2 regions of the Ruminococcus intestinalis genome follow, and region 2 is predicted to be linked to the other one. Evidence: predicted binding sites of a transcription regulator. Region 2 holds the regulator's gene; the other holds the start of a gene.
The links. Region 2 encodes Rex, which represses fermentation and respiration genes when NADH is low (regulators of the CRP and FNR family bind a similar motif). Its sites were predicted from a motif close to ATTGTTAANNNNTTAACAAT; they were not measured.
Positions count from the first base shown of each region.

Region 1 (11,829 bases), on a different contig from region 2:
CTTTATTAGTGAGCTGTTCTTTGATTTGCATAGCCTTATAGGCGGTGTCACGCATTGAGCGTGATACTCTGATAGCGTTATTATCTCGCAGGTATCTTCGTACCTCGCCGATAATCATAGGTACTCCGTAGGTGCTGAAACGCACATCGAGTGACGGGTCAAAATTATCTATCGCCTTGATAAGTCCGATTACACCGACTTGAAATAAATCATCGGGATTTTCACCACGGTTTGTAAAGCGCTGAATTACCGAAAGTACAAGGCGCAGGTTGCCGTTTATCATTGCGTCTCTTGCTTTTTTACGCTCTTGTTCACTGCCGTTCTTTATTGTGTTGAGCAGTGCTTTCTTTTCTTTTTCACTTAGGACTTTAAGCTTAGATGTGTTTACTCCGCAAATTTCAACTTTACCATACTGCAAAAAATTACCCCCAAGCAATTTCTTACAATAAGTATTGCCATAATAGGGGAGATTAATACAGTTATAATAAAAAAGGTTGTGCGGTGCGGTTTATAAATTATGGTTTAGTGCACAGTTTAGCCAAGCAATTATAAAAGTTTGGTCGACCTTTTCAAAGGTCGTGGGTGTGGGCAAAGTCCACAAATACTTTCCGTTTATGCAAGCTAACGATAGCCGAACAGCTCGCTGTTTGGCGGCTTGAACACAACGTCGAATGCCTTTAAATGCGAAAGCAAAAAGAAAAGACATTCACCATATAATGAAAAAAGTTAATGATTTCTTTTATAAAAGGCTATCGCCTGTTTTAACAAACTTAGTTTCAGCACGCAAACAGCGTGGCTGTTTGCGCCTGATAAATTGTTATATCGGAAGATTTTATGAGCGCTGCCCAAACCCGCAATTTTTGAAAAAATTGAGTAAACTTTTTTGTTTTTGGGAGGATAATTTAGCATTAGATAATTTTCAATGCCCGACCGACACTCCGCTAAACCATAATTTAACTCGTTTTAACTCAACGCAACAAAAAAGAGATACCCACGAAAGGTATCTCTTGATTTAATTATTTTGCGTAATTGACAGCTCGGCTCTCTCTTATGATATTAACCTTAATCTGTCCCGGATATTCAAGCTCTTCTTCAATCTTCTTGCAGATTTCTCTTGCAAGCGGAAGCATACGCTCGTCATTTATGACTTCGGGTTTAACCATAATACGAACCTCACGGCCTGCCTGAATAGCATATGAGCTTTCAACACCCTCAAATGAAGATGCAACTTCTTCAAGCTTTTCAAGACGCTTGATGTAGTTTTCTACATTTTCTCTTCTTGCACCCGGTCTTGCGGCAGAGAGTGCGTCGGCAGCCTGTACAAGACAAGCTACAACCGTCTTTGCCTCAACATCACCGTGGTGAGCCTGAATAGCGTGAATAACCGCATCGTGTTCTTTGTATTTTCTTGCCAAATCTACACCGATCTGAACATGAGTTCCTTCGACCTCGTGGTCAATTGACTTACCGATATCGTGTAAAAGACCCGCACGCTTTGCAATTGTCGGATCCATACCAAGCTCGCTTGCCATCATACCTGCAAGATATGAAACTTCAAGTGAATGATTAAGTACATTCTGACCGTAGCTGGTACGATAACGAAGTCTGCCGAGTAACCTGACAAGCTCCGGATGAATGTTGTGTACGCCTGCCTCAAGCACTGCTCTTTCGCCGTCGTGCTTGATTGTAGCGTCAACTTCTCGTCTTGCTTTTTCAATCATTTCTTCGATTCTTGCCGGATGAATTCTGCCGTCTGAAATAAGTTTTTCAAGAGCAATCCTTGCAACTTCTCTTCTTACAGGCTCAAAGCTTGAAAGAGTGATTGCTTCCGGTGTATCGTCAATGATAAGATCAACACCTGTGAGTGTTTCAATGGCTCTGATGTTTCTGCCCTCACGACCGATAATTCTGCCCTTCATTTCGTCATTCGGAAGAGGAACTACGGAAATTGTAGCCTCTGCAACCTGCTCTGCGGCAAGTCGCTGAATTGCAAGAGAAATAATGTTTCTTGCTTTTTCGTCCGCCTCATCCTTAAGCTGCTCCGTATATTCCATAATCTTAACGGATTTCTCATGAGCAAGCTCGTCCTCAAGCTGTGAAAGCAGGTAACTCTTTGCCTGCTCGGCTGTATAGCCGGAAATTTTCTCAAGCATTTCAAACTGACTTTTCTTGAGTGTTTCGATTTCCTCAAGCTTTGCATCAGCGTCTTTTAACTTACGAGAAAGCTTTTCGTCCTTAAGCTCCATGTTGTCAAGCTTTTTGTCGAGGGTTTCTTCCTTTTGCTGAATGCGTCTTTCCTGGCGTTGAACTTCTTTGCGGCGGTCGGCAATTTCTTTTTCGCTCTCGGTTCTGAAACGGTGAACCTCGTCCTTGCCTTCTAAAACAACCTCTTTCTTTTTGGCTTCGGCTGTTTTCATAGCTTCCGACACGATTTTTCTTGCCTCTTCTTCTGCACTTCCGATTTCCTTTTCGGCAACATTTTTACGATAGCTTATACCTGCAAAAATGCCTATGCCCGCACCGAGAAGCAACGCAACAATAATTAATATTATTGCTAATAACGACATTCTGACACCTCCTTGTTTGATTTTTAATTAGATAATAAGTTTAAGTTCAATCAAACAGCCTTGTCGGTGCCGTTAGTAAAGATATTCAATTTTCATTTTTATAAAAATAATTTAATTTTAATATTTTTTATATGCTGTGGTTTGCAACAAAGGTATATTATAACGATTAATAAGTTATAAAAACTAAATAAAAAATATCTATAAATAACGGCTCTGAACGAGTCTGATTAATAAAAAATAGGTAAATTTGCATTAATCCTATTTAACCGCACTAACGGTATTATAAGTATTTTATCCTAATTTAATAAAAATGTCAAGAATATTAATGGCAATTTTGCAAATAAATAATTAAAAAGTGAAACATTCACAGGACAATTTGACAATAGCGTTCGTCAAATTGCAGTAAAAGATGCAGAAATTTTGTAAAATTTTCGTTTTTATGTAAAATTCATAAGAAATTTGTTAAAATTTTATCAAACACTTGAATAACAGCAAAAAATGTAATATAATTAAACTACCTTATAAATTAGGAGGAATTTAAAATGTCAGTAAAAGTTGCAATTAACGGTTTCGGCCGTATCGGTCGTCTTGCATTCAGACAGATGTTTGGTGCAGAGGGCTATGAGGTAGTTGCTATCAACGACCTTACAAAACCATCAATGCTCGCAGATCTTCTCAAGTATGATACAGCACAGGGCGGTTACTGCGGTAAAATCGGTGAGAACCTTCACACAGTAGAGGCTGATGACGAGAACAACACAATCACAGTTGACGGCAAGACTCTTACAATCTATGCTAAGGCTAACGCTGCTGAACTCCCATGGGGCGAGATCGGCGTAGACGTAGTTCTTGAGTGCACAGGTTTCTACACATCAAAGGCAAAGAGCCAGGCTCACATTGATGCCGGCGCTAAGAAGGTTGTTATTTCTGCTCCTGCAGGCAACGATCTTAAGACAATCGTTTACAGCGTAAACGAGGGTACACTTACAGCTGATGATACAATCATTTCTGCTGCTTCATGTACAACAAACTGCCTCGCTCCTATGGCTAACACACTTAACAAGTATGCTGAGATCCAGAGCGGTATCATGTCAACAATCCACGCTTACACAGGTGATCAGATGATCCTCGACGGTCCTCACAGAAAGGGTGACCTCAGAAGAGCAAGAGCAGGTGCTGCTAACATCGTTCCTAACTCAACAGGCGCTGCTAAGGCTATCGGTCTTGTTATTCCTGAGCTCAACGGTAAGCTCATCGGTTCTGCACAGCGTGTTCCTGTTCCAACAGGTTCAACAACAATTCTTACAGCTGTTGTTAAGGGTAAGGATGTAACAGTTGAGGGCATTAACGCTGCTATGAAGGCTGCTGCTTCTGAGTCATTCGGTTACAACGAAGATCCAATCGTTTCTTCAGACGTAATCGGTATGAGATTCGGTTCACTCTTCGATGCTACACAGACAATGGTATCAAAGATTGCTGACGATCTTTATGAGGTACAGGTTGTTTCTTGGTATGACAACGAGAACTCATACACAAGCCAGATGGTTAGAACAATTAAGTACTTTGCTGAATTAGGCTAATCTTAACCTATAATTTATCAGGTATAAACTTTAAGCTGTCTCTTTTGAGGCAGCTTTTTGTTTTTATAAAAATTTTTCTGTTGATATTTACTTTTATACTTTTGTATGTTAAAATTTTAGTGTATAAAAATATTTGCAATGTTTTGCAAAGGAGAACGGAAATTATGAACTCTAAGTTAAAAAACAGTGATACTGATTTTCTTTTTAAAGCAATTCTTTCTCTTGAAAACGAAGAGGAGTGTTATCGCTTTTTTGAAGATTTATGCACAAGTCCTGAACTTAAGGCTATGTCACAAAGACTTGTTGTAGCAAAAATGCTTACAGAAAAAAAGGTTTATTCTGAAATTGTAAAAGAAACGGGTGCGTCAACCGCAACAATCAGTCGTGTAAAGCGTGCTCTTTTTGATAACGATACCTACGGTTACACACTTGTACTCGATAAAATCGCCAAAGAGGAAAACAAATGAGTTACAATATTTTTGCCGATTATTATGATGTATTAATGCAAAATGTCGGCTACAAAGAGCGAAGCGACTACATTTGTGAGCTTATGAAAAGGCATAATCACGAATTTGGCATTACACTTGACCTTGCCTGCGGTACGGGCAGTCTTACTACGGAGTTGGCACTTAAGGGCATAGATGTTTACGGAATTGACGCAAGTGCGGAAATGCTTAGCGAGGCAATGCAAAAGTCGAGCGAAAAAGGGCTTAATATTTTATATTTAAAGCAGAAAATGCAGAATCTTAACCTTTACGGCACTATAGATACCTGTATTTGTACGCTGGACAGCATAAATCACATTACAAAAGAAGAAGATGTGACAAAGACTTTTGAGCGTGTAGCTTTCTTTATGGATAAAGACGGTTTGTTTGTATTTGATGTCAATACCGTTTATAAACACGAACAGGTGCTTGCAAATAATACATTTGTATATGAAACCGATAAGGTATTTTGCGTGTGGCAGAATACTTTACGGGAAAACTGCGTGACGGATATTGACCTTGACTTTTTTGAAGAAGAAAACGGCATTTATTATAGAACAAGCGAGAGCTTTTCGGAGCGTGGATATTCAAGAGAAAAACTGACGGAAATGCTTGTAAATGCGGGTTTTGAACTTGAGGCTGTATATGGAGATATGAGTTTTGACGAACCGAAAGCCGACGAACAAAGGCTTGTTTTTGTGGCAAGAATGAAAAATCCAATCAATAAGGAATGTTAACGGGAGAATAATATGGATAAAATTATAAGATGTATAACATCGGACGGTGCAGTAATGGCATCGGCTATTGATGCGTCCGATATTGTTTTTAAGGCACAGAAAATTCACGGACTTTCAAGAAGCGCTACTGCGGCACTCGGCAGACTTTTGTGTGCGACTTCTATGATGGGCGCAATGCTCAAGCAGAAAGACGCATCAATTAACCTTAGAGTATCGGGTGACGGAGAACTCGGACCCGTAATAGCGGTTGCGGACAGTAAGGGTAATGTTCGTGGATATGTAGGAAACGCAAATTGCCCTACCGAATACTATAACAACGGCAAAATCAATGTTTCAAAAGCAGTAGGTAAAAACGGTGTGCTTAATGTAATGCGTGATTACGGTTCAGGCGACCCGTATATCGGTCAGGTTGAGCTTGTAAGCGGAGAGATTGCCGAGGATATTACCAATTATTTTGCAACAAGTGAGCAGATTCCCACAGTATGTGCGCTTGGCGTTCTTATTAATAAAGAGGACGGCGAAGTGATGCTCGCAGGCGGATTGCTTATTCAGCTTTTGCCGGGTGCTTTTGAAGATACAATTGAAAAACTTGAAAAGAATCTCGAAACTCTCGAGCCTGTTACAACTATGCTTGCAAAGGGAATGAGTATTCTTGATATATGCAAAACCGCTCTTGCAGGCTTTGAGGTAGAAGTGCTTGACGAGTACCCTGTAAAGTATGTTTGCACTTGTTCAAGAGAAAAACTCGAAAGACTTTTCTGTACAATGAGCGACGATGAAATTCGTGCAATGCCTGATGAAAACGGCAGAGTAGTGGCTAATTGTCATTTCTGTAACAAGAAGTATATCTTTAATAAAGAAGACCTTGAGAAGATTATTAAAGAGAAAAATTCCAAGGATAACACTTCCAAAGACAAAAAGTCAAAAGAGTAAATTGTCGTAAAATATCGTGTTGCTTTGCTTTTGTAAAGTTTTTTTGAAAAAATTCAAAAAAGTGTTGACATTTGAGCAGATATGGTGTATTATAATACCTGTCGCTAAGAGATACGACAAACGAAAGCGAAGCGACAAAGGCAATGGGAGCATAGCTCAGCTGGGAGAGCATCTGCCTTACAAGCAGAGGGTCATAGGTTCGAGTCCTATTGTTCCCACCATTTGGCCCGGTAGTTCAGTTGGTTAGAACGCTAGCCTGTCACGCTAGAGGTCGACGGTTCGAACCCGTTCCGGGTCGCCAAATTTTGCCTCTGTAGCTCAGTCGGTAGAGCAGGGGACTGAAAATCCCCGTGTCGATGGTTCGATTCCGTCCGGAGGCACCAAAAATGCGGATGTAGCTCATCTGGTAGAGCGCCACCTTGCCAAGGTGGAGGTAGCGGGTTCGAGCCCCGTCATCCGCTCCAATAAAAACACTTGTAAGTCAAGTGCTTTTTTATTCTCAACAAATTGATAATTTAATATGTATTTTTGAGTCTTTACAGACCGAAACAAAGGCAACAGTTACCAAATGGGAGCATAGCTCAGCTGGGAGAGCATCTGCCTTACAAGCAGAGGGTCATAGGTTCGAGTCCTATTGTTCCCACCACATTTGGCCCGGTAGTTCAGTTGGTTAGAACGCTAGCCTGTCACGCTAGAGGTCGACGGTTCGAACCCGTTCCGGGTCGCCAATTTTTTGCCTCTGTAGCTCAGTCGGTAGAGCAGGGGACTGAAAATCCCCGTGTCGATGGTTCGATTCCGTCCGGAGGCACCAAAAATGCGGATGTAGCTCATCTGGTAGAGCGCCACCTTGCCAAGGTGGAGGTAGCGGGTTCGAGCCCCGTCATCCGCTCCAAAAGAAAGCACTTGTCAGCAGACAGGTGCTTTTACTTTTTGAAAATTAAGTATGCAAAAAAGTAATGCTTACGCATTATGGGGTAAATAAAGGTTCTGTTCTGAATGTTGGCATAACAATAATAAATTATTGTTTAGCTGATTGCTTTATTAAGCAATTATAAAAGTTTGGTCGACCTTTTCAAAGGTCGTGGGTGTGGGCAAAGCCCACAAATACTTTCCTTTTATGCAATCTAACGATAGCCAAACAGCTTGCTGTTTGGCGGCTTGAACACAACGGCGTTAGCCTTTAAAAGTGCGATAGCAACAAGAAAGCCATTCGATATATAATGAAAAGTTAATCATTTCTTTTATAAAAGGCTGTCGCCGCATCCGAAACATATGCAACCTAAAATACCGCATAAGAGCATTATAATTGATTTTTTCTTTGTCATAGAATTACCTCTTTTCAACATATAGTTAGTCTAAACTAACTATATACATATATTACCACAATATAAAATATTTGCAAGTTATAGCAGATATTTATTTTGTGGTAACTGATTTTATATTTTTATTATCGGCGTTGTGAAGTCTGCTCCGCACTTTTTAGGCGGATTTACAGCTAGTGAAAAAACATCTGTTGCGAAAATTTCTGTTTTAAGTAATTTTTCTGTATTGCCTCCGAGTGACAAACCTTTTTTTACAGAGGTTATAACGGGGAGAGTACAGCTTTTCAGGATTTTTGCACCGTCATTTGTAAAGCCGAGCACTCTTGCATAGCACGGTTCTGTGTTTTGAATTTCTTTTGTTATATTCAAAAGTGCGCATATTAAAATTCTGCGTAGTCTTGCAAGTGTGTAACGCTTTGATTTTACGGCAAACAATATTTCATTAACAGAATTATATTCGTGCACTGCCGTGTAAATTCTGTTTTCAAGTCCTTCGGTTACATCGGGTAAATCGGCAAGCTGATGAACAGACATGGAGCGCAATTTATACAGCAAGGCGGTTTCCAAATTATCGGGCAGAGCAAGCTCTGTCGGTTCAAAAGGAGCAAACTCCGCAATATTTTTGCCTTGCTTTAATTGTTCTCTTATATATGATGCGGAGGCAAAACCGTTTTCAGTGTTTTCGCTGTCATGTTCAACTCCCTCACGACGGATTGGCAGTGGTGATATGTTGCTCGGCAATGCTTTAAGATATTCAACGGCAAGCACATTGTTTGGTGTGGCAAGGATTTTGGCTGTTTTATCGCCGTATATTGCACGCACGGCAGATTCAATTGCTTTCGGATAATACGAACCGTTTTGCATTTCCTTTGCCACAAGCGATTGTACGGCAGTATTTTTATGTGCGTCGGCTGTCTGTTTCAAAAGTTCAATATTACTGTTTTCACAACCGAATGCAAGATGCGTGAGTTGTGAGAAAGATGAGAGAATTTTAACTCCGCTTTTTGCAAATACTTCGGCATTTGATACGGCATAGGCGACAGGCAGTTCTATTACAAGGTCAGCGCCGCCGAGCAGGGCAGACTTTGCCCTTGTGAATTTGTCTGTAATTGCGATTTCGCCACGCTGTGTAAAGCTTGTGCTCATTACAACCACAACAGGCTCGTTTACAAGGCTTTTTGCCTTTTGTATTAAATATTTATGTCCGTTATGAAAAGGGTTAAATTCGCAAATTATGCCGATTGCCATAGCATTACCTCGAAAAAGCAAAAAATTATTGTCAGATATTAAAAAAATCACTTGAAAACTATTATAAAAAGTTTTATCATTATAATGTAACACTCACAGAGTGACTTTTAATTGTCCTCAGATATATTATATATCAAAAATCGCTTTAGGACAACTAATATAGTTGAAAGGATGAATAATAATGAAGGTTCTCGTTATTAACGCAGGCAGCTCATCACTTAAATATCAGCTTATTGATATGGACAGCGAAAAGGTACTTGCAAAAGGAAACTGTGAAAGAATCGGTCAGGAGGGTGCATTTATCGGTTTTAAAGCTCCTGACGGCACAAAAATTGAACGCAAAACAGAGATGGTTAATCATACACAGGCTTTTGAGGCTGTTAAGGACGCACTTCTTGATCCGCAGTATGGTGCAATCAAGGATTTGTCAGAGGTTAGCGCAATCGGTCACAGAGTAGTGCAGGGCGGCAGCTATTTTAATAAGTCGGTTCTCGTAACAGACGATGTTATCAAGAAGATTGAAGAGCTTGCTCCTCTTGCTCCTCTCCACAACCCCGCTCACATTCAGGGTATCAATGCTTGTACAAAGGTATTCGGCAAAGATGTTCCTCAGGTTGTAGTATTTGATACCGCTTTCCATCAGACAATGCCGGAAAAGGCTTATATGTTTGCTATTCCATATAAATACTATGAAAAGTACGGTATCCGCCGTTACGGCTTCCACGGTACTTCTCACCGTTATGTATCACAGAAAATGGCTGAACTTATGGGCAAGAATATTGAAGATACAAAAATCATTACTTGTCACATCGGCAACGGTTCATCAATCACAGCTATCAAGGGCGGCAAGGTAATTGATACATCAATGGGTCTTACTCCGCTCGGCGGCTTTATGATGGGTACTCGTTCAGGTTCTCTTGACCCATCCGTAATTACATTTATTGCAGAAAAAGAGAATGTTTCTGCAGAAGAAATGCTTAAGATTCTTAATAAGGAATCAGGTCTTTTGGGTGTATCGGGTGTATCTTCCGATGACCGTGATGTTTGCGCTGCAGAACAGCAGGGCAACCACAGAGCACACCTCGCACACGAGATGCTTTATTATCAGATTGCAAAGACAATCGGTTCTTACTATGTTGCACTCGGCGGTTGTGACGCTATTGTATTTACAGCCGGTATAGGCGAAAATCAGCCACAGCTCCGTGAAACCGTATGCGATTACATTTCTTGCCTTGGTGTAGAGATGGACAAGGAATTTAACAAGAAAGCAAAGTGCGGCGTTACAGGCACACTTTCAACTCCAAACTCAAAAATCAGAGTTGAGCTTATTGCTACTAACGAAGAACTTGTTATTGCAAGAGATACAAAGGAAATTGTAGAGGCTCTTTAATTAAAACTACATATAAAAATAAGGTGGCTGTTCGTAGCGGACAGCCACCTTTTGCGTTACACGGAATCATTATTAACTGCAGTATCGGAGTCGGTATCTCTGAATAAAAGTGAAATACACCAAATTGCGGCGAGCGCAACGAGAATGTAAACAATTCGGCTTATAATTCCTGTCTGACCGCCGCAAATCCAGGCGACAAGGTCAAACTGAAAAATACCTACACAGCCCCAGTTAAGTCCGCCTATAATTAAAAGCGTCAGGGCAATTTTATCAATCATAATAATCCTCCTTAATTATAATTGTAAAAATATTATTGACGCTTTTAAAATAAATATTCAGTTGTTTTTATGTTCTGATAATTTTGTTTTGTATAGCTTTATCAATATAAAATATAATTAGTGCGCTTGTAATAGTCATTAATATAAAAAGTATAAATGAAATCGGTTTAGATAATCCAAAATTATCAACTGAAGTTACACTATTTAAAAAAGCATAGTGAGTAATATATATTGGATATGACAATTTATCAAAAGTTATCCAAATATTTGATTTTGCAATTTTTATAAATATTGTAAATTTGTTAACCAAATAATTACAAATGAAATAAGTTGATACAGCTAATCCTAAATGAGTAGCGGAAACGATCAGTAAATAAAAATTATTAATAGAATTATCAAAACAATATTTGCCTACTAATCTGATGCCAATAGAAGCTAAAAATAAAAACAAGCCATAAATAATGAATATCGGCAGTGTATTTTTTACTTTGAATTTAGAAATATAATATCCTAAAAAATATGTAACAAAATATTCAAGTGAAATATATGGTATGTTAAAACACATCATTATTTTTGGAATAAACCAAGCAGCAACAAGTATCAGAATTATTACAGCTATATTGAGTTTATGCTTTTTTTCAATCTTTTTAACTAATATTGTCAGTAAATAGCAAATAAGAATAATTGTAACAAACCACAAATTTCCTAAAGGTTTAATTTCAGAAAATGGTATGAAAGGAGTTATAAAATTAATGCCTTGCAAGCAAAATAAATATTTTATTGCTTCCAAGCCATCAAATCCATTTATTTTAAAATACACTATGGAAACAGGAATAACAAACAAATAAAATGGAATTAACAGTTTTTTTACTCTTGTCAAAAACCATTTAGAAGGGCTATTGATTTCTTTATTTGCATAAAGAAATCCAGAAATGAATAAAAAAATATATACGCCATAATTAAAAAATTGTTCTAAAAAAGCTATATCAAGCCAACTTGCAATATGACAAAGTATTATAAATAGCATACCTAATACTCTTAGTATGGAAATGCAATAGTTTCTTCCTGTATTTTGATTTACACTCAAATTTTTACTCCTTTACATTAAAATTTTCAAACGAAAGTTAATCAGGAAAAATAATCGGGAACAATAACATAAAGATTAAAAACATAAATCCGAGGCCGATTACGGCAAGTCCGATAATACGGGTAATTTTCGTTGCTTTTTTCAGCTTGTACTTTGAAATCATATTTTCGGTGGGAAACGGAAGTAAAATAAGCATTATGCC
Region 1 covers NZ_JACOPS010000002.1:389,135-400,963, reverse strand. The annotation lists gene sigG (RNA polymerase sporulation sigma factor SigG) at 1-418, opposite strand, end outside; gene rny (ribonuclease Y) at 1,017-2,567, opposite strand; gene gap (type I glyceraldehyde-3-phosphate dehydrogenase) at 3,110-4,147, shown strand; gene H8R91_RS06085 (YerC/YecD family TrpR-related protein) at 4,312-4,614, shown strand; gene H8R91_RS06080 (class I SAM-dependent DNA methyltransferase) at 4,611-5,369, shown strand; gene hslO (Hsp33 family molecular chaperone HslO) at 5,382-6,302, shown strand; tRNA gene H8R91_RS06070 (tRNA-Val) at 6,448-6,523, shown strand; tRNA gene H8R91_RS06065 (tRNA-Asp) at 6,527-6,603, shown strand; tRNA gene H8R91_RS06060 (tRNA-Phe) at 6,610-6,685, shown strand; tRNA gene H8R91_RS06055 (tRNA-Gly) at 6,691-6,766, shown strand; tRNA gene H8R91_RS06050 (tRNA-Val) at 6,873-6,948, shown strand; tRNA gene H8R91_RS06045 (tRNA-Asp) at 6,954-7,030, shown strand; tRNA gene H8R91_RS06040 (tRNA-Phe) at 7,038-7,113, shown strand; tRNA gene H8R91_RS06035 (tRNA-Gly) at 7,119-7,194, shown strand; gene H8R91_RS06030 (tRNA(Met) cytidine acetate ligase) at 7,739-8,872, opposite strand; gene H8R91_RS06025 (acetate/propionate family kinase) at 9,054-10,262, shown strand; gene H8R91_RS06020 (DUF378 domain-containing protein) at 10,319-10,540, opposite strand; gene H8R91_RS06015 (acyltransferase family protein) at 10,608-11,627, opposite strand; gene H8R91_RS06010 (hypothetical protein) at 11,665-11,829, opposite strand, start outside.
Region 1: gap (type I glyceraldehyde-3-phosphate dehydrogenase) is a predicted target of Rex. The motif match lies at 3,026-3,045, and genes of this name have one in related genera.

Region 2 (11,829 bases):
TGCCAAGTGAAAACTATATGAACTCGTTTTGAAATAAATATGAAATAAATTGAAATAACAATGAAACCAAATTCACATTCTATTCTTAAAAATGCCGAACAGTCTTAGTCTGACCGTTCGGCATTGGTTTTTCTATATGCTGATATATGTATAGAAGGTATTATTATACTAAGCCTTATTTTCGCTGTTTTCGTCAACAGGCTTTTCAACATACTCGACTATACGCTTTCTGACGGTAACTCCGTCATATTTCTTTTTAAAGGAAACTTTACCCGTAAACTTTCTTCCGCACTTTTTACACAAAAAGGGAGCAACAAAACTTTTGTTTTTTACTTTCCAATTTGCCTGTCTTGCAGCCTGCCTTCCGCAAGCATCGCAATTAAAGCGCATACTGCGTTTATCAATCTCCGGATTATTAATATCTGTAATAAAATGATTTTTATACAGCAGTCTGTCATAAAATTCGTGAGCCGTTGCATCTTTGATAAAATCTTCTATCGGATAATCCTCGACAAAATGTTTCATACACTTTAATGTAAGCTCTGCGTCGGCATATGCACGGTGCTGTTCTTCAACATCAAAGTTAATTGCGAGCATATCTGCGCATACGGATAATCCGAGTTGAGAAGATTTATCATTTACGGAAAGACATTTTTCACAATAATCCTGCACATTGCAATAGCTTGTGAGAAAAGGCAGCTCAGGCCTATGAGCATAGTACATATAATTCTCAATCAATGCAAGAATGTCGCTTGTACCCCATGTCACCAAAACGCAATCGCCGCAGAATTTTTTAAATTCAGAAACAGCGTGCATAAATGTACAGCCGTTTTCTCTTAATTCTTCGTTGGTGATTTTGGTTAGCTTTTTAACCTTTGAACAAAGTTTTTTGCCTATCTGCGGAGAAATAAGCATTTCAAATCTGTCAATAATATTCAGATTTTCGTCAGTTTTAACTGCCCCGAACTCAATTATCTCATTTACAAATCTGTGTTCTTTACTGCTGTATGAGCCGTTCCATTCAAGGTCTAATACTACAAAACTCATTATTTTTTATGGAATGCCTGTTTCATTCTCTGTTCCTTAGAAAGAATACGCTTACGCATACGGATATTTTCGGGAGTAACCTCTACAAGCTCATCATCTGCAATAAACTCAAGACACTGCTCAAGCGAAAGAATTGACGGTGGTGTAAGTTTAAGTGCATCATCAGAACCTGAAGCACGGGTATTTGTGATATGCTTTTTCTTACATACATTAACTGTAATATCTTCTGACTTAGGGCTTGCGCCTACAATCATACCCTCATATACAGGAACACCCGGGCCGACAAAGAGTCTGCCTCTCTCCTGTGCCGCATACAAACCGTAAGTTACTGTTTCGCCTGTTTCAAAAGCGATAAGCGAACCCTGATGACGGGTTACGATTTCACCCTTGTACGGCTCATATCCGTCAAACACATGGTTCATAATACCGTTACCGTTTGTATCTGTAAGGAATTCGGGACGGTAACCCATAAGACCTCTTGACGGAATACGGAACTCAATGTGAGTAGAACCGCCCTCACGGGTGCCCATATTAATAAGTTCAGCTTTTCTTGAACCGAGTTTTTCCATAACTGCACCTACATAAGCGTCAGGTACTTCTATAATGAGCATTTCCATAGGCTCGTTCAACTTGCCGTCAATCATCTTTGTGATAACCTGTGGACGAGATACCTGGAACTCATAATTCTGGCGGCGCATTGTTTCAATAAGAATTGAAAGGTGAAGCTCGCCTCTGCCCGATACTTTAAATGTATCCGCACTGTCTGTTTCTTCTACTCTTAACGCAACATTGGTTTCAATTTCCTTGAAAAGTCTGTCACGAAGATTTCTTGATGTAACATACTTACCCTCTCTGCCGGCAAACGGAGAGTTATTTACAATAAAGTTCATTGATACGGTCGGTTCGTCAATCTTAACAAACGGGAGCTGTTCAATATTCTCAGGGTCGCAAATTGTTTCACCGATATTAATATCCTGAATACCGCTTACGCAGATAAGATCACCCATTTCAGCAGTTTCGCTCTCAACTCTCTTAAGTCCCTCATACTGATAAATCTTACCGATTCTTGCGTTCTTTGTTACATTGCCGTCTGTATGACAGATTGCGACGCTCTGACCTGTTTTTACAGTGCCTCTCTCAACTCTGCCTACACCTATTCTACCCACAAACGGATCTGAATCTATATTTGAAATAAGAATCTGAAGTCCGCCCTCTGCATCTCCCTGCGGAGCAGGAATTTCATTTATAATAGCCTCAAAAAGAGGTTTCATATCTGTACCGGGCTGATGCGGATCAAGGCTTGCATAGCCGTCACGGCCCGATGCATATACTACAGGGAATTCAAGCTGATCCTCGTCAGCGCCAAGCTCGATAAATAGGTCGAGAACTTCGTCAACAACTTCTTCAGGTCTTGCACCCGGACGGTCAATTTTATTGACTACAACCAAAGGCTTTTTGCCAAGGCCCAAAGCCTTTTTAAGAACGAATCTTGTCTGCGGCATACAACCCTCGAAAGCGTCTACAAGAAGTACAACGCCGTCTACCATCATAAGTATACGCTCAACCTCACCGCCAAAGTCGGCATGACCGGGGGTGTCAACAATATTAATCTTAATGCCGTTGTACATTACAGCGGTGTTTTTAGAAAGGATTGTAATGCCTCTCTCTCTTTCAAGGTCGTTAGAATCCATTACTCTTTCAGCCACATTCTCATTTGCTCTGAAAACACCGCTCTGTTTTAAGAGCTGATCAACGAGAGTTGTTTTACCGTGGTCAACATGAGCGATAATAGCTATATTTCTCAAATTTTCTCTTGTTTCCATAAAATTATCCCCCTATAAAAATCTAAGTTCAAATATCCTACACATACTTTTTTATTATATCACCTAAATGTTGAAAATTCAATTTATTTTTAAAAATAAACAACAGATAGTGCCAAAATCGCAAATTTTCGTATTTACATCCATTTTTACTTTACATAAGAAGAAAAATGTTATATAATAGATACTAATAATTGCCTTATAATGGGCAATTAATGTACACGGGTTATTGCTTTTAATAATGCAAATACCACAAAATACTTTTTGCGGAGGTAATCAAATGGGCTACACAATTGCACAGAAAATTATTAAAGAGCATTTGGTATGCGGCGAAATGGTTGTCGGCAACGACATCGGCTTACGCATTGACCAGACTCTTACACAGGACGCAACAGGCACAATGGCTTACATAGAATACGAGGCTATGGGTATTCCGAGAGTCAAAACCGAAAAGAGCGTTGCATATATAGACCACAACACATTGCAGACAGGTTTTGAAAATGCCGACGACCACAGATTTATTCAGTCTGTATGTAAAAAGCACGGCATTTATTTTTCAAGACCGGGCAACGGTATTTGCCACCAGGTACACCTTGAAAGATTCGGTAAGCCGGGCAAAACATTAATCGGTTCCGACAGCCACACACCTACAGGCGGCGGTATCGGAATGCTTGCTATCGGTGCAGGCGGTCTTGATGTTGCTGTTGCTATGGGCGGCGGTGCATATTACATCACAATGCCTAAGATGGTAAGAGTTAATCTTACGGGTAAACTCAGCCCATGGGTTTCTGCAAAGGATATTATTCTTGCAGTATTAAGAGTTATGAGCGTTAAGGGCGGCGTCGGCAAAATTGTTGAGTACGGCGGCGAAGGTGTCAAAACACTTACAGTTCCGGAGCGTGCTACAATTACAAATATGGGTGCAGAGCTCGGCGCTACAACATCCGTATTCCCTTCTGACGAAATCACAAGAGAATTCCTTAAAGCTCAAGGCAGAGAAGAAGATTACACAGAGTTAAGCGCAGACGCAGACGCAGTTTACGATGAGGTTATTGAAATTAACCTTTCGGAGCTTGAACCGCTCGCCGCTTGCCCACATTCACCTGATAATGTTAAACCGATCAGCGAGCTTGAGGGTCAGAAGATTGACCAGGTATGTATCGGTTCTTGCACAAACTCAAGTTATCTTGACCTTATGAGAGTTGCACATATCTTAAAGGGCAAAACAGTTGCAGACGGCGTTTCACTTGCTATTGCTCCGGGCAGTAAGCAGGTATTCAATATGCTTGCTATGAACGGCGCACTTGCCGATATGATTGCTGCCGGCGCAAGAATTCTTGAAAGTGCCTGCGGTCCATGTATCGGTATGGGACAGTCACCTAACAGCAAGGGTATTTCACTCCGTACATTCAACCGTAACTTTGAGGGCAGAAGCGGTACAGCTGACGGTCAGATTTACCTCGTATCTCCTGAAACAGCTGCTGTTTCGGCACTTGCAGGTGTATTTACAGACCCAAGAAAGCTCGGTCCTGCCGCAGAAATTGAACTTCCCGAGAAGTTCCTCATTAATGATAATATGGTTATTGCTCCTGCTCCTGTTGAGGAAATGGACAATGTTGAAATCTTAAGAGGACCAAACATTAAGGAATATCCTAAGACAAGCCCTCTTACAGATTCTATAGAGGCATCTTGCTCACTTAAGGTTGGCGACAACATAACAACCGACCACATTATGCCTGCCGGTGCAAAGATTCTTCCGCTCCGTTCAAATATTCCTGCTATTTCACAGCACTGCTTTACAGTATGCGATAAGGAATTTCCTGAAAGAGCAAAAACTCTCGGCAAGAGCATTATCGTAGGCGGCGAAAACTACGGTCAGGGTTCATCAAGAGAGCACGCAGCACTTGCTCCGCTCTTCCTCGGCGTTAAGGCAGTTCTTGTAAAGAGTTTTGCAAGAATTCATAAGAGTAACCTCATTAACGCAGGTATTCTTCCGCTTACTTTCCAAAATCCTGCAGATTACGATAAAATTAAACTCGGTGATATGCTTGAGCTTCCTAATGTTAAGAAAGAAATTGCAGACGGCTCTGCCGTAACGGTTGTAAACAAAACAACGGGCGAAACCGTTATTGCCGACTGTGAGCTTTCAGACAGAACAAGAGCAATCATTCTTGCAGGCGGTTTGCTTGACTATACAAAGGAGAACAACTAATGGATAAAATTAAAATGACCACCCCCATCGTTGAGATGGACGGCGACGAAATGACAAGAGTTCTTTGGCAGAAAATCAAAGACATTCTTATTTACCCATACATTGATTTAAAGAGCGAGTATTATGACCTCGGTCTTGAAAACAGAAACAAAACAGATGACCAGGTTACTGTTGACAGTGCAGAGGCTACAAAGAAATACGGCGTTGCCGTAAAGTGTGCTACAATCACACCAAACGCTGCAAGAATGGACGAGTACAACCTCAAGCAGATGTGGAAATCACCAAATGGCACAATCCGTGCTATCCTTGACGGTACAGTATTCAGAAGTCCTATCCTTGTAAAGGGTATCACTCCGTACATTCCTACATGGAAAAAGCCAATCTGTATTGCCCGTCACGCTTACGGTGATGTTTACAAAAATACAGAAATGGTTGTTAAGGCAGGCAGCAAGGCTGAACTTTGCGTTACCAAGCCTGACGGTACAGAAGAAAGAAGTACAATCTTTGATTTCAAGACAGACGGTATCATTCAGGGTATGCACAACCTTGACAAGAGTATTTCTTCATTTGCCCGTTCATGTTTTAACTATGCACTCGACCAGAAACTTGATGTATGGTTTGCTACAAAAGATACAATCAGCAAGAAGTACGACCACAGATTTAAGGATCTTTTTGCTGAAATCTTTGAGAATGAATACAAAGAGAAATTTGAGCAGGCAGGCATTACATATTTCTACACACTCATTGATGACGCTGTAGCAAGAGTTATCAGAAGTGAGGGCGGCTATATGTGGGCTTGCAAAAACTATGACGGCGATGTAATGAGCGATATGATTGCTACTGCTTTCGGCTCACTTGCTATGATGACAAGCGTACTTGTTTCACCTGACGGTGTTTATGAGTATGAAGCTGCACACGGTACAGTTCAGCGCCATTATTATAAGTATCTTAAGGGCGAGGAAACTTCCACAAACTCTGTTGCAACTCTCTTTGCTTGGACAGGCGCTCTCAGAAAGCGCGGCGAGCTTGATAATCTTCCTGAACTTATGAACTTTGCGGACAAGCTTGAGAAAGCTACTATCGACACTATTGAAGACGGCATTATGACAGGCGACCTTTATGCTATTTCAACTCTTGAAAACAAGAAAAAGGTTAATTCAGAAGATTTCTTGCTTGCAATAAACGAGCATCTTGCCGCTTCACTTGCATAAGCAAACACAATTCGGTTAAAGGAGTAAGGTTAAAGTACAATGTCCAGAAATGACAACATTTCAATGTCTGTAATCAGAAGACTGCCCAGATATTATCGTTTCTTGTCTGAGCTTAACGAACAAAACATTGATAAAATTTCATCTACAAAACTGGCTGAAATTATGAATGTAACCGCTTCTCAGGTAAGACAGGATCTTAACTGCTTTGGTGGATTCGGTCAACAGGGCTACGGTTACAGTGTTTCTCAGCTTAAGGAAGAAATACAAAATATTCTTGGTCTTAACAATAATTATAAAGCTATACTTATCGGTGCCGGCAACCTCGGTAAAGCGGTTGCCAAGCATATGAACTTTGAAAAGCTCGGCTTTGAACTTATCGCCTGTTTTGACTGTAACGAAGAAAAAGTTGGCAAAAAGCTGAATAATCTTACAATAATGCACGACAGTCTGCTTGACGAGTTCTGTCAAAACAACAAAATAAATACAGCGTTTTTGTGTATTCCGAGAGTATGTGTAGAAAATGTACTTGACAAACTTTATGGCTACGGCATAAAGAACTATTGGAATTTCAGTCACTATGACATTGCAAGAAAGTACAGCGACACCCTTGTTGAAAATGTACACCTAAGTGACAGTCTTATGACCTTATGTTACAAAATGAATAACCGAGATAAAATCTTATAATTAAAAGGCTGTTCCCTATCTTGCGGAACAGCCTTTTAATTATGGTTTAAGTTAGTTTTATCAGGTTCAATGTCAATAGTTGGGGTAATTTATGGTTTAGTGCACGAGTTAAGCAAAATAATAATTCACTCCAATTAATTTAATAAAAAAACAACAATTAACTACCGCACTCCAATCGGAATGCGGTAGTTTTTATGAGAGGAAATCTATCTATTTATAAATTACTTTTTATCAAATGTATGAAGAAGTCTTGCAGCATAAAGTACGCAAAGTACGCTTACGCCTGTATCTGCTATTACAGACAACCACATCGGAGCGATACCGAGTATTGCAAGGATAATTACAATTGTCTTTACACCAAGTGCAAATGTAATGTTTGTCTTTACAGTAGCAACAACTTTCTTTGCTATTCTGACAGACAACGGTAAATGTTTTAAATTACCTGCCGCAAGCACAGCATCTGCCGCCTCAATAGCAGCCTCACTGCCGAATCCCATTGCAAAACCGCAATCGCTTGCAGTAAGAACAGGGGCATCATTGATACCGTCACCGATAAAGCATACAGACTTATGAGTTTTCTTTATATCTATAAGTTTTTCAAGTTTATCTGACGGCATAAGCTCTGCCGAATAAGAATCAAGTTTAAGTTCATTTGCAATATCCATTGCATTTTCTTTTTTATCACCCGTAAGCATTACACTGTCTTTAACACCGAGTTTTCTTAACTCTGCAATTACACTCTTTGCCTCCGGTCTTAATGTATCGCTAACAGAGATTGCACCGATTAATTCACCGTCGTAGATTACATATACAGATGCGGTTTTTTCTGCATTTACCTTTTGTTTATCGCTTAAAACCTTTGTGCCGCCGCATACAAGAGCTTTGCCGTTATATACAGCTGTAACTCCCTGTCCTGCCTTTTCGCTGTAATCTGAAAGTTCAGGTAAGTTTTCCTTTTCTGCCTTATTTTTTATTGCCATAGCAATCGGATGTGAAGAATATCTTTCACAAGCGGCTGCAAGTGCAATAATTTCAGATGAAGTATGATTGCCGTAAGCAAAAACTTTGTTTACAGAAAGCTCACCTGTTGTAAGTGTACCTGTCTTGTCAAATACAAAAGCGTCAGCCTTTGCAAGAGCTTCGATATACTTGCCGCCCTTAATAAGAACGCTGATTTTTGATGATGCGCCAATACCCGAATAATAAGAAAGCGGAACCGAAATTACGATTGCACAAGGGCAAGATGCAACAAGACAAACCAAAGCACGATAAATCCATGTGCTGAAACTGCCAAGCCCCACAAGCGGAGGAACAATAGCAACTACAATAGAAATAAGTATAATAATCGGTGTGTAAACAGCTGCAAAACGGCTGATAAGCTTTTCACTCTGTCCCTTTGTAGCGGCTGCATCTTCAACAAGTTTAATAATTCTTGCCGCTGTACTGTCGCCAAATTCCTTAGTAGTTTTTATTTCTATAAGAGAATTGCCGTTAATCATACCGCTCATAACTTCACTGCCTGCCTCTGCATCGACAGGAACACTCTCACCTGTAAGCGCCGAAGTATCGAGAGTAGTATTTCCTTTAGTAATAACACCGTCAAGCGGTACTCTTTCGTGTGGTTTAACTACAATTGTACTGCCTATTTTAACATCCTCGGCGGCTTTTACAACTTCCTTGCCGCTTATAAGTACGGTTGCATTATCGGGACGAATCTGCGCAAGTTTTGCAATATCACTTCTCGATGCAGATACTGCTTTCTCTTCTACAATTTCGCCGACTGCAAAGAGAATAGTAACCATAGCCGCCTCTACAAACTCGCCTAACGCAAATGCCGCAATAACAGCAATTGTAAGCAATGTAGTTTCATCTATCTGTAATTTAAACACCGATTTTATGCCTTTAATAAATGTTCTCCAACCTGACAAAACAGTGGCAACAAGGCTTAGTCCGAGTAGAACAAACCAACCTACAGTACCGAATTCAGCATCAGGAAATACAGTAAGTTCAAGACCGAAAGCCGCTACACCAAGCACAGCCGCTGTAATAATAGAAACAAGTTCATTCTTTATTTCAACCTTTTTATCTTCCTTGGCTGAATTTACCTTTTCGGCAGTTACGGTGTTTTCTTTTACATTGTTATCAATAACTTCTACACCGTCTTCAATGCTGTCACAAACTGCCTGTATGTCCTGTGCCGTTACATCATCTGAACACTCAAACACAAGTTTTTTATTTGCAAAATTGAAATTAACATTCTCATAGCCGTCTGTTTCGGCTAATTTCTTCTCTATCTTTCCTGCACAGTGCGCACAGTTGAGATTTTCAAGTGTGAAGGTGTACTGCTTTAAATTCTTTCTCTTTGTATTATCAATAACTTCTACACCGTCTTCGATGCTGTCACAAACCGCCTGTATATCCTGTGCCGTTACATCATCTGAACACTCAAGTACGAGTTTTTTATTTGCAAAGTTGAAATTTACATTCTCATAACCGTCTGTTTCAGCTAATTTCTGCTCTATCTTTCCCGCACAATGCGCACAGTTAAGATTTTCAAGTGTAAAATTATATTTCATAAAAAACACCCTCCTTACTCGAGAACGTGATCAAGTCCCATTTCAATAATTTTTTTAACATGGTCGTCATCAAGAGTATAATAAATTTGCTTCCCCTCTCTTCTGACCCTAACAAGTTTGTTTTGTCTTAATACTCTCAACTGATGAGAAATAGTGCTTTGCTCCATATTTAAAGCCTCTGCAATACTAAGCACCGACATCTCATTATCGGAAATTGCAAACATTATTCTGATTCTTGTCGAATCGCCGAATACTTTAAAAAGATCCGCTAAATCAAACAGCACTTCCAAATCAGGAATTTCTTTTTCTTTCTTTTCATTTAGTTCTGCCATATTCCTATCTCCGTTTATTAATCTGTTCATATGTTTATATGTTCATATGTTAACTTGAGTATAGCACATAAAAAAGTAATTGTCAATACAATTAAAAAAAATTATTTGGTAAATATTTAAATATTTTTCAGAATTTCCTACATTATATATGCAATTATATCCTGAAAAATATTGCAAGATTTTAATTCCGTATTGCAATTATGACAGCAGTATTATTTTTTATAAGAATAATTACAAGTATGTAATCTTGCTTAGTCATAATAAGAATAAACTTGATTTCATTTATTTAATTTGAGTACATTTTAGATAAAAATATGTTACAATTCCAAATATGCGTTGACTTTACTACAATTTTGTAGTATCATTTTCTGTATAGGAATGTTAGTGTTACCTTGTTGTAATGCTGCAAAATGTGTGTTTTAAGAAAATGTAATATATTTGTGGATATACTATTATCAGTTGAGTAATCTGGCGGATACTCATTTTTACAGCAATCAATGTTGCTGTTTTTTGGCACGCACTTTTATTTAGATTTAGATTATGTAAACTCACATATTCGTTATTGTGAATGTACAGTATATGGAATTGGAGTGTAACGGTTTGGAAAAGTTTGTAGTAAACGGCGGTAAGCCGCTTTTTGGTGAAGTAAATATCAGCGGTGCAAAAAATGCCGCAGTAGCAATTATCCCGGCAGTAATCCTTTGTGACGAGCCTTGTCAGATTGAAAATATACCTAACATTAGCGATGTTTCACTTATCAGCAGAATTCTTCAGCAGATGGGTGCACAGGTAAGAAGAATTAATAAATCATCACTTTATATAGACCCGACTCATATTTCAACTCACTCTGCAACAACAGAACTTGTAAGAGGTATGAGAGCATCTTATTACCTTCTCGGTGCTCTTCTTGGCAGATGCGGTAAAGCTCAGGTTGCTTTACCGGGTGGTTGTAACTTCGGTGTTCGTCCGATTGATCAGCATTTAAAAGGCTTTGAAGCTATGGGCGCAGTAACACAGCTTGTTGACGGCGCAATTATTGAGGCAGATGCTGATAATCTTCACGGTGAGCATATTTACCTTGATGTAGTATCTGTAGGCGCAACAATGAATATTATGCTTGCGGCATCTAAAGCCGAGGGTATGACTATCATTGAAAATGCCGCAAGAGAACCGCATATTGTTGACCTCGCTAACTTTCTTAATTCAATGGGCGCAGATGTAAGAGGCGCAGGTACAGATGTTATTAAAATCCGTGGCGTAAAATATCTCCACGGCATAACATATTCGATTATTCCGGATCAGATTGAGGCAGGCACATATATGTGTGCGGCAGCTGCTACAAGAGGTTGCATTACAGTAAATAACATTACTCCAAAGCACCTTGAATCAATTACAGCTAAACTCCGTGAAATGGGTGTTGTAATTACCGAATACGATGAGGCTATAAAAATTGACGCTACAAAGAATCCTTTAAAGCGTTGTAATATAAAGACTATGCCGCATCCCGGTTTTCCTACTGACTGTCAGCCGCAATTTGCCGCACTTCTTGTAAGTGTACCGGGTACAAGCATTATAAATGAAAATGTATGGGATAACCGTTATCAGTATGTAAGTGAGCTTGTTAGAATGGGTGCACACATTTCTGTTGAGGGCAGACTTGCAATTATTGAGGGCGGATCTCCGCTTACAGCAGCTCCTGTAAAAGCTACCGATCTAAGAGCCGGTGCAGCAATGATTATTGCGGCACTTGAAATTAACGGTGTTACTGAAATTTCAAGTATCCAGTACATTGAGCGTGGCTATGAAGATGTAATTGAAAAATTCAGAGCATTGGGTGCTGACATCAAAAAAGTTTATTATGCAGGCGATAACGAAGACGAACTTCGTGCTTAATAATTAAACATAAAAATTTAACCGCTTGAGTTTTATAGCTCAAGCGGTTTTTTC
Region 2 covers NZ_JACOPS010000006.1:115,945-127,773, forward strand. The annotation lists gene H8R91_RS11415 (3'-5' exonuclease) at 169-1,047, opposite strand; gene typA (translational GTPase TypA) at 1,047-2,870, opposite strand; gene H8R91_RS11425 (aconitate hydratase) at 3,148-5,079, shown strand; gene H8R91_RS11430 (NADP-dependent isocitrate dehydrogenase) at 5,079-6,290, shown strand; gene H8R91_RS11435 (redox-sensing transcriptional repressor Rex) at 6,330-6,974, shown strand; gene H8R91_RS11440 (heavy metal translocating P-type ATPase) at 7,196-9,550, opposite strand; gene H8R91_RS11445 (ArsR/SmtB family transcription factor) at 9,565-9,882, opposite strand; gene murA (UDP-N-acetylglucosamine 1-carboxyvinyltransferase) at 10,483-11,775, shown strand.